DNA from 3 places in the Lysinibacillus sp. RC79 genome. Region 3 is predicted to be linked to each of the others. Evidence: riboswitches for the same ligand, from Rfam matches in the RefSeq annotation. Region 3 holds a riboswitch; each other region holds the start of a gene.

Evidence for each region. Region 3 has a riboswitch for lysine ahead of ABH968_RS21035 (amino acid permease). Riboswitches for the same ligand answer to the same signal wherever they lie in the genome.
Region 1: linked by a shared signal. The riboswitch ahead of ABH968_RS07610 (transporter substrate-binding domain-containing protein) and the one ahead of ABH968_RS21035 (amino acid permease) in region 3 are both predicted to bind lysine.
Region 2: linked by a shared signal. The riboswitch ahead of ABH968_RS00520 (aspartate kinase) and the one ahead of ABH968_RS21035 (amino acid permease) in region 3 are both predicted to bind lysine.

What each region holds. Positions count from the first base shown of each region.
Region 1 covers NZ_JBGCCD010000005.1:237,255-241,821, reverse strand. Annotated here, with positions in the region: gene ABH968_RS07620 (amino acid ABC transporter ATP-binding protein) at 148-879, opposite strand; gene ABH968_RS07615 (amino acid ABC transporter permease) at 892-1,617, opposite strand; gene ABH968_RS07610 (transporter substrate-binding domain-containing protein) at 1,797-2,663, opposite strand; lysine riboswitch at 2,781-2,967, opposite strand; gene odhB (2-oxoglutarate dehydrogenase complex dihydrolipoyllysine-residue succinyltransferase) at 3,471-4,567, opposite strand, start outside.
Region 2 covers NZ_JBGCCD010000001.1:124,571-129,137, reverse strand. Annotated here, with positions in the region: gene ABH968_RS00525 (methyl-accepting chemotaxis protein) at 1-1,067, opposite strand, end outside; gene ABH968_RS00520 (aspartate kinase) at 1,444-2,670, opposite strand; lysine riboswitch at 2,903-3,081, opposite strand; gene uvrC (excinuclease ABC subunit UvrC) at 3,350-4,567, opposite strand, start outside.
Region 3 covers NZ_JBGCCD010000028.1:65,620-70,186, reverse strand. Annotated here, with positions in the region: gene ABH968_RS21045 (nitric oxide synthase oxygenase) at 1-1,044, shown strand, start outside; gene ABH968_RS21040 (CynX/NimT family MFS transporter) at 1,098-2,306, opposite strand; lysine riboswitch at 2,481-2,657, shown strand; gene ABH968_RS21035 (amino acid permease) at 2,745-4,208, shown strand; gene ABH968_RS21030 (hypothetical protein) at 4,323-4,466, opposite strand.

The sequences.
Region 1 (4,567 bases), on a different contig from region 3:
TTGGTGGCGTACCGCAATGGTTTTTTATTCTGGCCGTTGCATTTGCAATTTGCTTTGTTTTATACGCAGAATGGAATTCTAGAAAATAAGTGAGCCCATTAATATGGACTCACTTTTTTAGTTATTGAAACCGAATGCGTAAACTTATTATTTTAATGTTCGTTTTAAAAACTCTTTTGTCCGTTCATGCTGAGGTTTTACTAAAACCTGTGATGGTGGTCCTTCCTCTACAATAACACCTTTATCCATAAATACAACGCGGTCTGCTACTTCTTTAGCAAATTCCATTTCATGTGTAACAATTAACATCGTATTCCCGGCATTCGCTAGCTGACGCATTACCTTCAATACTTCACCAACCATTTCTGGGTCAAGTGCTGACGTCGGTTCATCAAACAGCATTACTTCTGGGTTCATTGACAATGCTCGTGCAATCGCTACCCGCTGTTTTTGACCGCCAGATAGCTGCCTTGGCTTCGCATTGACGTATTGATCCATACCAACAATTTGCAAATATTTTAGAGCAACTTCGTCGGCTTCTGCCTTCGAACGCTTTAATACTTTCATTTGACCAACTGTACAGTTTTTTAGCACATTATGATTGTTAAATAAGTTAAATTGCTGGAATACCATACCTAAATGTGTACGATATTCTTGGATATTATGCTTATCGTCTAAAATGTTGTCACCTTTGTAAATAATTTGACCGCCACTTGGTGTTTCTAGTAAATTAATGCAGCGTAGTAGTGTTGATTTACCAGATCCGGAAGAGCCGATTAAGCAGACAACCTCGCCCTTTTCTACTTGGAAATTTACATCCTTTAACACTTGGTTACGCCCAAATGATTTACTTAAATGCTCTATTTTAATAACTGTCATCTGTTCGTCCCCCTATACTGCTTCTTTCTGTTCTTTTTGGTAGGCATCTGGTCCATCCAGTCGTTTTTCTACATACAGTAAAATTCTTGATGCTGTGAATGTCATGATGAAATAAAGGACACAAGCTACAAAGAAGGATTCAAAATAGCGGAAGTTATTACCTGCAATCGACTTTGTTTGGAAGTATAATTCCGTAACCCCGATAACGTTTAAAACTGCTGTATCTTTAATATTCATAATTAATTGATTACCTGTTGCAGGCAATATATTTCGCGCAACTTGTGGTAATACAACATGTAGCATGATTTGAAAATGATTCATACCAATGGCCGATGCGGCCTCGTACTGCCCCTTATCAACGGAAACAATACCGCCACGCACAATTTCAGTCATATAAGCACCTGTGTTTAGTGCAACAACTAAAATACCTGCCGTAATAAAGTTCATATCAATACCAAATGCAATATCTAATCCGTAAAATACAACCATTGCTTGTACAATCATTGGTGTACCACGGAAGAATTCGACATAGCATGTTAGTATAAAATTAATGAGCTTTAAGCTATAGAATTTTAAACCCTTTTTACGAACCTTGATGGTATGCATAATTCCGATAAAAAATCCGATAAGTGCACCAATAATTGTACTAATAATCGAAATAAGTAATGTATAATACGCACCTCGTAAAAACATTTGCCAGTTGTTCTCAACAATAGAAATAATCCATTCAAAACTCATGATGTTCCTCCTAACAACGTTGTGTTGCTTGTTCGTTACAGTATTGTGTCTTAGCTGGGCCTTTTGTTTCTTTTATCTTATGAAACTTTTAGCAAAGACATTATTATTTTTTAGAGAGATTCTTATTGTATAAATTGTATTGGGATTGCACGGGCTAGCAGATAGCCCGTGCATTCATGTTATTGTGCTGCTGGTTGCTGGTGAATTGCTTCTTCCATAATTTTTTGGCGATCATCTTCAGAAATACCTTTTAAGATTTCATTGATTTTTTCAAGATCGGCATCACCTTTACGTAAACCAACTGCAATAGATGTATTTGAAATATCGGTATCGAAACCTTTTTCAAACTTTACATACGTAAACTTATCATTTGCAGCAGCGGCGGAAATACCTTCTGGACGCTCTGCTACATAGCCGTCAATTTTTCCAGCTTCTAATGCTACACGCATTGCTGGGAAGTTATCCATTGCTGTTTGCTTTTTTACATCTTTGATTTGATCAATAACATTGTAGTTAGACGTATTTAATTGTGATGTAATTTTTGCACCAGAGAAATCTTGGATGGATTTTGCTTTTTCATATTTACTGCCTTTTTTGATAACCATCACAAAATCAGACGTATAGTAATTTTCGGTGAAATCAATTGTTTGCTTACGCTCTTTAGTAGGTGACATCCCTGCAATGATTGCATCGATTTTGTTTGATTGTAGTGATGGTACTAAACCATCCCATTCCAATTTTACGATAACTAATTCTTTTCCTAAGCCTTCAGCAATTTTTTTCGCCATTTGCACATCATATCCGCCTGCATATTCTGCATTATCGGCAATTTTTACTGCGCCATTTGCATCATTTTGCTGTGTCCAGTTAAACGGAGCATAGCCTGCTTCCATCCCGATACGGAATTGGCCTCCGCTTTCACCCTTATCAGTATTTACTCCCCCATCACTAGACGACGTCGCATCCTTTTTACCACCAGTACCACAAGCTGCTAACAAAATTGCAGTCATGACGGTCAACATTAATACCAAACATTTTCTTTTCATGGAAAACTCCCCTTTTCTGTAAAAAAATAAGACAACTGTACCAAAAAAGACCTAAGTTCTGAACTTAGGTCTTATCTTTTTTAACAGTTGCCCAAATCCTCACAATAATTTCCAAAATTCCGAGATAGCACAACCTAGTAAACCTGGAAAGTAATTTACTAGGACAGTCCTGCACTTATTCACTGCAGACCCAGCATAAAAGTACGAGCTCCTTTTATACTTCGGCGATAGTTCCTTCTCCATTGCGTCTTCGCTTGCTTGAACTCAACAATGAACTAATAAATATCGCGCCTCTACCTCACAATAGGATAAATGTGAGGTTTGTATATTTAATTGATATTAAGATATTACTATAAAACTAAGTTATCCGTCAAGATAATTTTATTACTTTTCTGACTAATTACAATATTAGGGTTTTATTCTTTTAAAATCCTTATATACAATTTTGCAAAGTTGAAAATGGTGTTTAGATTTGTAGCCTTTACAATAACGTAGGGGGTGATTTCCGTTCTGGCTTTGCGCTTTCCTGGGAGCGTCCAGCCTCCACTCCAATCAACATATATACGTGTTTACGTTTTTACAAATATGACTTTGAACATTTTTAGAAAATTCGAAAATATTTATTATCAAAGCTCTACACTAGTAATTCAAAAGAATCTGTTATTCCACAAAATTAAATTCTTTTATACTATATACTTTATTACTACGTGAAGCTTTCTTAAAAATTTCCCTGAAAATGAGAAATGTTTTATGACAAGCAAAAAACCCTGCAAAACAATGTTCGCAGGGTTTTAACAAATTCAGGAATTAAGAATTTAATAATAAATCTTCTGGGTTTTCAAGTAGTTCTTTAACTGTTTTAAGGAAGCCTACAGAATCTTTACCATCGATAATACGGTGGTCATAAGAAAGAGCTAAGTACATCATTGGGCGAATTTCTACTTCACCATTCACTTCAACTGGACGTTTTTTGATAGTGTGCATACCAAGGATACCAGCTTGTGTACCATTCATGATAGGTGTAGACATTAATGAACCGAATACTCCACCGTTTGTAATTGTGAATGAGCCACCTGAAAGATCGGCTAAACCTAATTTTTTGTCACGTGCTTTTTTCGCTAGGTCTGCGATTGAATCTTCAATTTCAGCAAAGTTTTTGCGGTCAGCGTCACGTACAACTGGTACTACTAAACCTTCTTCTGTTGATACAGCTACACCGATATCAAAGAAGTTGTTTAAGTGAATTTCATCACCAGAGATTTGTGCGTTCACATATGGGTATTTTTTAAGTGCTGCAACTACAGCTTTTGTGAAGAATGACATGAAACCAAGTTTTGAGCCAGTTGACTCGAAGAATTGGTCTTTTTTACGGGAACGTAAAGCCATTACGTTTGTCATATCTACTTCGTTGAATGTTGTTAACATTGCTGTAGATTGTTTTACTTCAAGTAAGCGTTTTGCAATTGTTTGACGACGACGGCTCATTTTTTCAACTGTCACACGTGATTCATCTACAGCTGCAACTGCTTTCGGTGCTGCTGGAGCTGCTTGTGGTGCTGCTACTGGAGCTGTACCATGAGCTGCTACATCTTGTACACGTACACGGCCTTGTGGATCTACTGGAGATACAGCAGCAAGGTCAATACCTTTTTCACGAGCAAGTTTACGAGCTGCTGGAGATGCGATTACACGCTCACCAGAAGTTTCTTCTACAACTGGAGCTGCTGCAACAGGAGCAGGTGCCGATTGTGGCGCTGCTGGAGCTGGAGCTGCCTCAACTGGTGCTGCTGGAGCAGGTGCTGCACCTTCGCCAGCTTCTACAACTGCGATAACTTGACCTACAAGTACAGTATCGCCTTCTTCAGCTAAAATTTGAGTTAATACTCCCGCTTCTTCAGAAATGA
Region 2 (4,567 bases), on a different contig from region 3:
TCAAAATGTCCATAATACCATTTCCCAAACATACATTGATGATGCGTCTTTAAAGTTTCTTTATGGCCAGCCTTTTGAATAGCATTTCGCAAAAAGCTAGCATGATCCATTAACCTTGCCGCCAGTTGGCTAACTACCGTTTGTTCTGAGGGCTTTCTGATTGTCGGTACAATAGCTTTTAACATTTCAGATACTTGATTTTGTATTATATCCGAGAAGTCACTAGTATGTGATAGTTCCGTCGTTGTTTCCGCTAAACGACCTACTGCTATTACATTTTCTTCTGATGCGGCTGTTATTTGATGAATGCCATGTGCTGCTTCTTCAATATTTTTACTTGTTACAGTCAGATTAGCAATATTGTTCTTCATGATACTTAAAAAGTCAGTTAAATAATGTTCGACTTGTTTAATATTTGTTATTGTATTGTGTAATTTCTTATCAATGACTGATCGAATCTTCGTCATTTCTTGCAATGAACCTTTCGAGCTGTTGGCTAACTTCCCTACTTCCATCGCGACAACATTAAAGCCCTTTCCATGCTCACCAGCTCGCGCGGCTTCAATAGAGGCATTCAAGGATAGTAGTTGTGTTTGATCGGCAATCCCGGTTACCCCTTTACTGATATCGTCCATTTTAGTCATTTCATCATTTAATTGCTCTGTTGAATGAGCTCCTTTAGCCAACAACTCCTGAACCATTTCACCTTTTGAAATGGATGATTCCATTTCCTCTACTAGTAATATGGAATGCTGTTTTATTTCTTGAATATTTGCATTAACATTTTGCTCAACCGCAAGCATCTCTTCTGTATTTGACGACATTTCTTCACTCATTGCGGAAATATCCCCTACACTCGTTGAGACATTTTGAACCTTTAAAGCCGTTTGAAAATTAATTAACTCCATATGCGCTAGTACAAAGTCTAATATCGCATTTTTCACATCAATGCTTTCCTGCTCAAGTTCCAATTCCAGAATTCGTTTTTTTAATATTTGTATTTCTAAATCATTGTCTCTTTCAACGCTTTCATCCATTGGCTTTTGAAATAAACCGAATAATACCATACAAACCCCAACCTTCCCCTTGGTAAAACATGTCATATTTTATTATATAACAATAAAATTGGATAAAATATTAAATTGATGTGAACAAAAAAAGATGTGCCCATTCCAGAAGATTCATTCTAAGTGAAGTAGTTGATTGGAGTGGAGGCTGGGCTACTCCTTGGGGATCAGCGTCACAGATGAGACCCTGGAGCGAGCAAAGCGAGTGAAGCGGCTCATCGGACGCCCCCAGGAAAGAGCCCAGCCGGAACGGAAATCACCCCCTCGTTTTGCCATAGATCCCTACTTTATTTAATATGACATATTAATTTCATTGACATAATAGTTTTTCAACAACAAAAAAGATGTGCCTTTTACAGACACATCCTATTCAAAATTATATGTAAAGCGCTTGTTCTAAGTTAAATTCATCATGTAATGCATTTGCTGCATGAATCATTTCGTCCTGAGGAACAACGACAGAAACTTTTATTTCAGAAGTACTGACCATTTTTACAGGGATACCTTCACGACGTAGACGATCAAACATTCGGGCAGCCACCCCTGGATTAGATGCCATTCCTGAGCCAATAATAGAGACTTTTGCTAAGCCGATTTCAAAATCAGCAAAACTAAACCCTAATGATAATTTACTATCTTCTAGGACACGTAATGCTTCAGCGAACTCCTCTTTTAAAATGGTAAATGATACAGTTGGCTTTAAGCCATCAATTATTGCTTGTACGATTATATCGACGTTTATGCGATTCTCTGCAAGTATTGTGAACATATCTGCTAATGAAGCATTGGAATAAGCATCATAACCAACTGTTAAGCGAATAACGTCTGACTCATAGGCAACACCACGTACAATTAAATTTTTCTCCATTTCAACTTCCTCCTTCAATAAAGTACCTACTGTATCTATTTCGCTCGACCGAATGATAACTGGGATTTGAAACTTCTTTGCTAACTCTACAGCTCGTGGGTGTAAAATTTGTGATCCTAAGTTTGATAGCTCTAGCATCTCATCGTAGGAAATTTCTTTTAGCTTTCGTGCCCTAGCAACATGACTTGGATCAGCTGTATAGACTCCATCCACATTCGTGTAAATATCTACCCGCTCCGCCTTCAATTTTGCTGCAATAGCTATAGCCGACGTTTCCGCCCCACCTTTACCTAACGTCGTAATATTCCGTGAATTATCGATACCCTGTCCCCCAGCAACAATTACGATTTTCCCCTGTACAAAATGCTCTTCTATTCGACTAGCATCCATTTCATCAATACGGGCATTGCTATACATAGCATCGGTTTCAATGCCTACCTGCCAGCCTGTTAATGACACAGCATCATATCCTTCTTCCTGTAAAGCAATTGCCACTAATGTACTTGTAAGTTGTGAGCTTGTAGAAAATAGTGCGTCTAGTTCACGCTTAGATGCGTTGTCTGATAGATCACGAGCCATCTTTGCTAATTCTTTAGCCATACCCCTCATAGCTGTAGTGACAACGACAACATCAAAACCTCTTTCCTTTTCTGCAATCGCCTTTTTCGCAACATTTTGAATGTGCTCTGTTGATGCTAATGTAGCACCACCAAATTTCATCACAATTCTCGCCATCTTTATCATTCTCCTTCGTATTAAATCATTTCGCTGATTATAAAGTTGCTATACTTTTGCAGCAAAATCAAAGTGACACGAGCACTCACTTTCCTCCGCTCCAATTTTTTTAACATCACCTCTCAGGTAGGGGGTAACTGCCTTGAAAAAAGTTTGTCTCTAGAAAGCAAAAAGGCAGCTCTCACATAACGTGAAAGCTGCCTATAACATGTACAATAAAAGTAACTTGTGCATGTGTGATAGCTCTCCGAAACGATTAGTATCGACAGTCTTACATCTCTTAAATGTAAAACCAGCACAGCATCGGAAACAACGATGCTCCACTTCGGCAAGCTTCCCTTTCATACATTTTCACTGGACTTGTTCGTCCTCGAACGTACTACTCTTGAACCTTGCACCTCTATCATCACTAAATAGTGAAAGTATTTAATTAACCTTAGTGAAGAAATTTCCAATTTAATAGTAGAAACTACTGAAAAACTAAGGCACGGTATACAACATTGCTATATTGAAGGGCAATGTTATATACAAACTTAGCATATGTCTAATCCTTTGACAATGGCTCTTGTAGAAAATCAATTTCGCCTTGGCGTAATTGCGTCCGGAGGCATTATTTTCATTCAGTAGGTATTTGTACACCCACTGAAAAGGAACTCCATCTGCATTCATCTCACCATCTTCAGAGGTGGGAGTCTTCTATTGAATGAAAATAAGCATAGATATTGTTAGCTAGATTAGATGGCATCCCTGCTTCTTGTAATGCCTGCATACTTGCCTCACGAATTTTTTTGACAGAGCCAAAATGCTTAAGTAATTGCTGTTTTCGCTTTGGACCAATGCCCTCTATATGATCGAGGACAGATTGTATAGCATGCTTCTCGTGCTGCTGTCGTAAGAAGGTAATAGCAAAGCGGTGTACTTCGTCCTGAATTCGTTGCAGTAAGTAGAATCCATCGCTTGTTCGCTTTAATGCAATTACTTCAGGTGGATCACCAAATAGAAGCTGTGACGTATTATGCTTTTCATCTTTTGCTAATCCGGCAATTGGAATGACAAGGCCAAGCTCATCTTCTAACACTTCTCGCGCGACTTCCATTTGCCCCTTCCCACCATCTATTAGTACTAAATCTGGTAAAGGTAGACCATCTTTTAATACGCGTGTGTATCGACGACGAATCACTTCCTGCATCGCCCCGTAATCATCGTGCTTCGCAGCAGTACGTGTTTTGTATTTTCGATAATCCTTCTTCGCAGGTTTTCCATCGATAAATACAACCATTGCAGATACAGCATCTGTCCCATGCATATGACTATTATCGAAAGCTTCAATCCGTAAAGGCGTAGAGATGCCCATAGCTTCACCAAGCGCCTCACATGCTCCTATAGTGCGTTCTTCCTGACGTTCAATAAGCTGGAACTTCGCTGCTACAGCAATTTCAGCATTTTTCGTCGCTAATTCAACTAGCTCTTTTTTTTGCCCACGTTTTGGTGTCAGTACCTTAACTTCTAATAATTCCGTTAAAATATCTGCATCAATAGATTGTGGGATAAAGATCTCCTTAGGCTTAATGTGCTCTAACTTTTCGTAAAATCGCCCAACGAACGTTAAAAACTCCTCTTCTGCCTCTTGATAAATTGGGAAAATCGAGACATCTCGCTCAATGAGCTTTCCTTGACGGACAAAGAAAACTTGAACACACATCCAGCCCTTCTCGACTGCATAGCCAAATACATCGCGGTTAGTTGTATCACTTGAGACGATTTTTTGCTTTTGCATGACTGTATCGATATGTGCAATTTGATCACGAAATTCCTTTGCACGCTCAAACTCTAAATGTTCAGCGGCCGCTAGCATTTTTACCTCTAGCTCCTTTTTGACTTCCTCAACCCCACCATT
Region 3 (4,567 bases):
AATTTACATGAAGTACAACGATTTTTAGAACTTTATCAAGTAGAGCAAAACGAGTCAAAAACATGGCTAGAAAATAAATTACAGTATATTAAAACAGCTGGAGCATATATACCGACAATGGAAGAATTAATCTTTGGTGCACGAGTAGCATGGCGCAATAGTAATAAGTGTATTGGTCGATTGTTTTGGCAATCGCTGCATGTTGTTGATGCCCGAGATATTTCAAAAGAAGAGGATATTTTCAACGCATTGCTTGAACATATTCAATATGCAACAAATGATGGGAAAATTCGTCCAACAATAACGATTTTTGCACCGGGACGAGTTCGTGTATGGAATCATCAGCTAATCCGTTATGCTGGCTATGAAACGGAATCTGGAACCGTTGGTGATTCGCATTCTGTTGAGTTTACAAAAGTATGTGAGTCACTTGGCTGGCAAGGTAAGAGAACAGCATTTGACGTGCTTCCACTCGTTGTACAGGTGGATGGAAGGGAACCACAAGTGTTTACTATCCCTGACGAATATGTACTAGAGGTACCGATTCGTCATCCGGAATCTGCTCAAGTAGAGAAGTTAGGATTAAAATGGTATGCAGTGCCGATAATTTCGAGTATGCGCTTCCAAATGGCAGGTATCGATTTTGAAGCAGCCCCATTTAATGGTTGGTATATGGGTACAGAAATCGGGGCACGTAATTTAGCAGATCATGAGCGTTATAATATGCTGCCCGCTATAGCAGAAATTTTCAACCTCGATACAACCAAACAGGCTTCTTTATGGCGTGACCGAGCATTAGTTGAGCTGAATATGGCAGTCCTACATTCCTTTAAAGAAGATGGTGTGAGCATTGTAGATCATCATACAGCTGCACAGCAATTTAAATTGTTTGAGGAAGCAGAAGCAGCAGCAAATCGTGAGGTTACTGGTAATTGGACATGGTTGATTCCACCTCTTTCGCCAGCTACAACCCATATTTACCATAAGCCTTATGTTAATGTTTACAATACACCGAACTATTTTTATCAGAAACCACCTTACTAATAGAGAAAGGCAGCTCATGACATCCGCTGAAATAAGATCATGAGCTACCTTTTTTAATTTACATATTCATTTTTAGAAGCCCTAAATGAACATAAGAAGAGTATCAATGCTACGACAACAAATAACCAACCAGCCGTATTCCAGCCACCAAATAAATCATGCAAATAACCAAATAAGATTGGACCGATTGCGGCTAATAAATACCCTAATGATTGTGCAAAACCTGATAAATCAGCTGCCTCAAAAGCTGTACGGGTACGTAGTGTAAAGAACATCATCGCTAATGCGAATGAAGCCCCTCCTGCTAAGCCTAGTAGCACCATCCACAGTACAGCGAGGCTTGTCCATTCCATCACTACTCCGATAAAGCCAACTAAGTAAAATACCGTAAACATTAATACGAGAGGACGTTGAGATGTCATTTTACTAGCGATAATAGGCACAGCTAAAGCCATTGGAACTTGTGAAAATTGCATGATGGAAAACATCCAGCCTGCACGATCTGCAGCTAATCCTTGTGATATATATATTTCAGGAATCCAAGCGGCAGTTGTGTAGAATAATAATGACTGAAATCCCATAGCCCCCGCCACTGCCCAAGTAACAGGTGATTTCCATAATGGTGTACGTTCTTTCGTCGTCTTAACAGTAGACTCAGGCTTATTAAATTTCAGCTGTGGAATCCAAATTAATATGGTTAACACCACAAGAACAAGTGCGATTGCTAAAGCTCCTTGCCAGCCAAATGATGAATTGGCAATAGGATAACTAATACCAGCACCGAGTCCAGCTGTCAAATTCATCGACATTGTGAACAATGCCATAAGCAAACCTACGTGAAAGGGAAATTTCAATTTAAGTAATCCGGGAATTAGTACGTTACCGAATGAAATGGCTATACCAATTAGCATAGTACCAAATATGAGTAAACTAGTTGTGCCAAGGGAGCGTAGGACAATTCCTACCGCTAAAAGAATAGTTGATAAAAATAATGTTAATTCTAGTCCAAATTTACGTGCGACAATTGGTGCGAATGGTGAAATGATTGCAAATGCTAGCAATGGGATCGTTGTTAGAAAGCCCGCTAGTACATTGGATATGCCGAGGTCTTCACGGATAAAGGATATAATAGGACCAACAACTGTTAGCGGCATCCGTAATGTCGAGGCAATACAAATTACTCCGATAACGAGTAATAAGGTTGTCCCTTTCCAGTTAATTTTCCTGCTAGGATAAGTATCGGTATGTTCATGAGTAGTCAAATAAGTCCCCCCTGTTAGAACAATTTTGATTGAATCACTATACCACTTTATCACACTAATGGAAATAGTGGAAAATTCGCAAAATAAAGAACATTACTCGAGTTATTGAAATGTCATAGGTCGTATGTTAAACTAATACCCATCATAAATTTAATATTTAATGCCTCATGTTTATATTGAGGTAGAGGTCGCGGTATTTAAGAGTATGTTAATGGAAATGACAAGCATTAGAGAAATTAACTGAAAGGAAATACCGCCGAAGTGTGAGGGGACTTGAAAACCTCATGCTGGGGCTGTCTCCGAAAGGGACAGAACTGTCACGTTTGAACAACGTGTTGAGCTATCATTTTGAAGGAACAGAGGATTTACTTAGCCATCACAGCAACGTTCATGTGATGGCATTTTTTTCGCCTCTTAAAAAAGGAAGGAAGCTATATCGTGAGTGAAATAAAAGTCAATCAGCTCGGTCATAAAGCACCGAAGCTGAAAAAAGAATTAAAAAGCCGTCATATTACAATGATTTCATTAGGCGGTACAATTGGTACAGGATTGTTTTTAGCAAGTGGTGGTGCCATTGCACAAGCAGGCCCTGGCGGTGCACTACTCGCCTATGCATTAATCGGTATCATGGTGTATTTTTTAATGACGAGCTTAGGCGAAATGGCAGCTTATATGCCATCATCGGGCTCATTTAGTACGTATGCTACAAAATTTGTAGACCCAGCTTTAGGCTTTGCACTTGGTTGGAACTACTGGTACAACTGGGCGATTACAATTGCGGCAGAAATTTCTGCTGTCTCATTAATTATGAAATATTGGTTCCCAGATAGCTCATCAGCACTTTGGACTGTTTTATTTATTGCTGTAGTTTTAACGTTCAATCTATTATCGGTAAAAAGCTATGGTGAAAGTGAATATTGGTTTGCAATGATAAAGGTTGTAACTGTAATCATTTTTATTATCATCAGTTTCTTAATGATTTTTGGTATTTTAGGAGGACACGCTCCGGTAGGCTTTACGAATTTCTTTATCGGTGATGGACCATTCCATGGTGGGCTCCTTGCTACATTTGGTATTTTCTTAGCTGCGGGATTCTCATTCCAAGGGACAGAGCTACTTGGGATAACAGCAGGTGAAACGGATGACCCTGGTAAAAATATCCCGAAAGCCGTGAAGTCTGTTTTCTGGCGAATTCTTTTATTCTATATTTTAGCGATTGCTGCAATTGGGATGCTGATTCCATTTACAGATGCACGTTTGCTATCTGAAGATATCGCTGTTTCACCATTTACACTGGTGTTCGACCGTTTAGGAATTGCCTTTGCTGCATCATTGATGAATGCTATCATTCTAACGGCAATGCTGTCAGCAGGGAATTCAGGGCTTTACGCATCGTCACGTATGCTTTGGCAATTAGCGGTAGATGGACATGCACCGAAAATTTTCACTAAACTAAGCCGTCGAGGTATTCCGATTTACGCATTACTGGCGACTTTAGCTGTAGGCTCCCTAGCATTTTTGGCTTCATTCTTTGGTGATGGTGTAGTCTACATGTGGCTGCTAAATGCCTCTGGGATGTCTGGCTTCATTGCTTGGCTAGGAATTGCATTTAGCCATTACCGTTTCCGTCGAGCGTTCGAGGTACAGGGCTTAGATCCGACATTGTTACCGTATAAAGCAAGGCTATTCCCATTCGGCCCGCTATTTGCCTTTACAGTTTGTATGATTGTTGTTATTGGACAAAACTACAATGCCTTTATGGGTAATACAATAGACTGGTATGGAGTCCTTGTCTCCTATATCGGTATTCCACTGTTCTTATTCTTATGGCTTGGCTATAAAATCAAGCATAAAACAAAAATGCTTCCATTAGAGCAATGTGATTTAAAAGTTGAACAATAAAAAATAAAACTGTCCTGTGAGCCATAGAAAATGACTTGCAGGGCAGTTTTTTAATGAATTTGTAACCCCAGGTACTATCTTGTCAGAAAAATACGCCAGGTGAACCATTAACCTTTAAGCCCCAAAGTCTCGTATCCCCATAATAGCAATCATCGATCCGTAGATGACAAGAATAAGCAAAATGATGAGTAATCCTAAATATTTAGAAATACCTGTTTGTTTTGATTTAATTCCGGATATTCCAAAATAAATACTCATTATCCAGAGTAGAGCACCCAAATAAAAGTAAATACCAAAAATGCCATTTTCACTTAATGAACTAGCATAAAACAATAACAACCCGATAATACAAAATATAA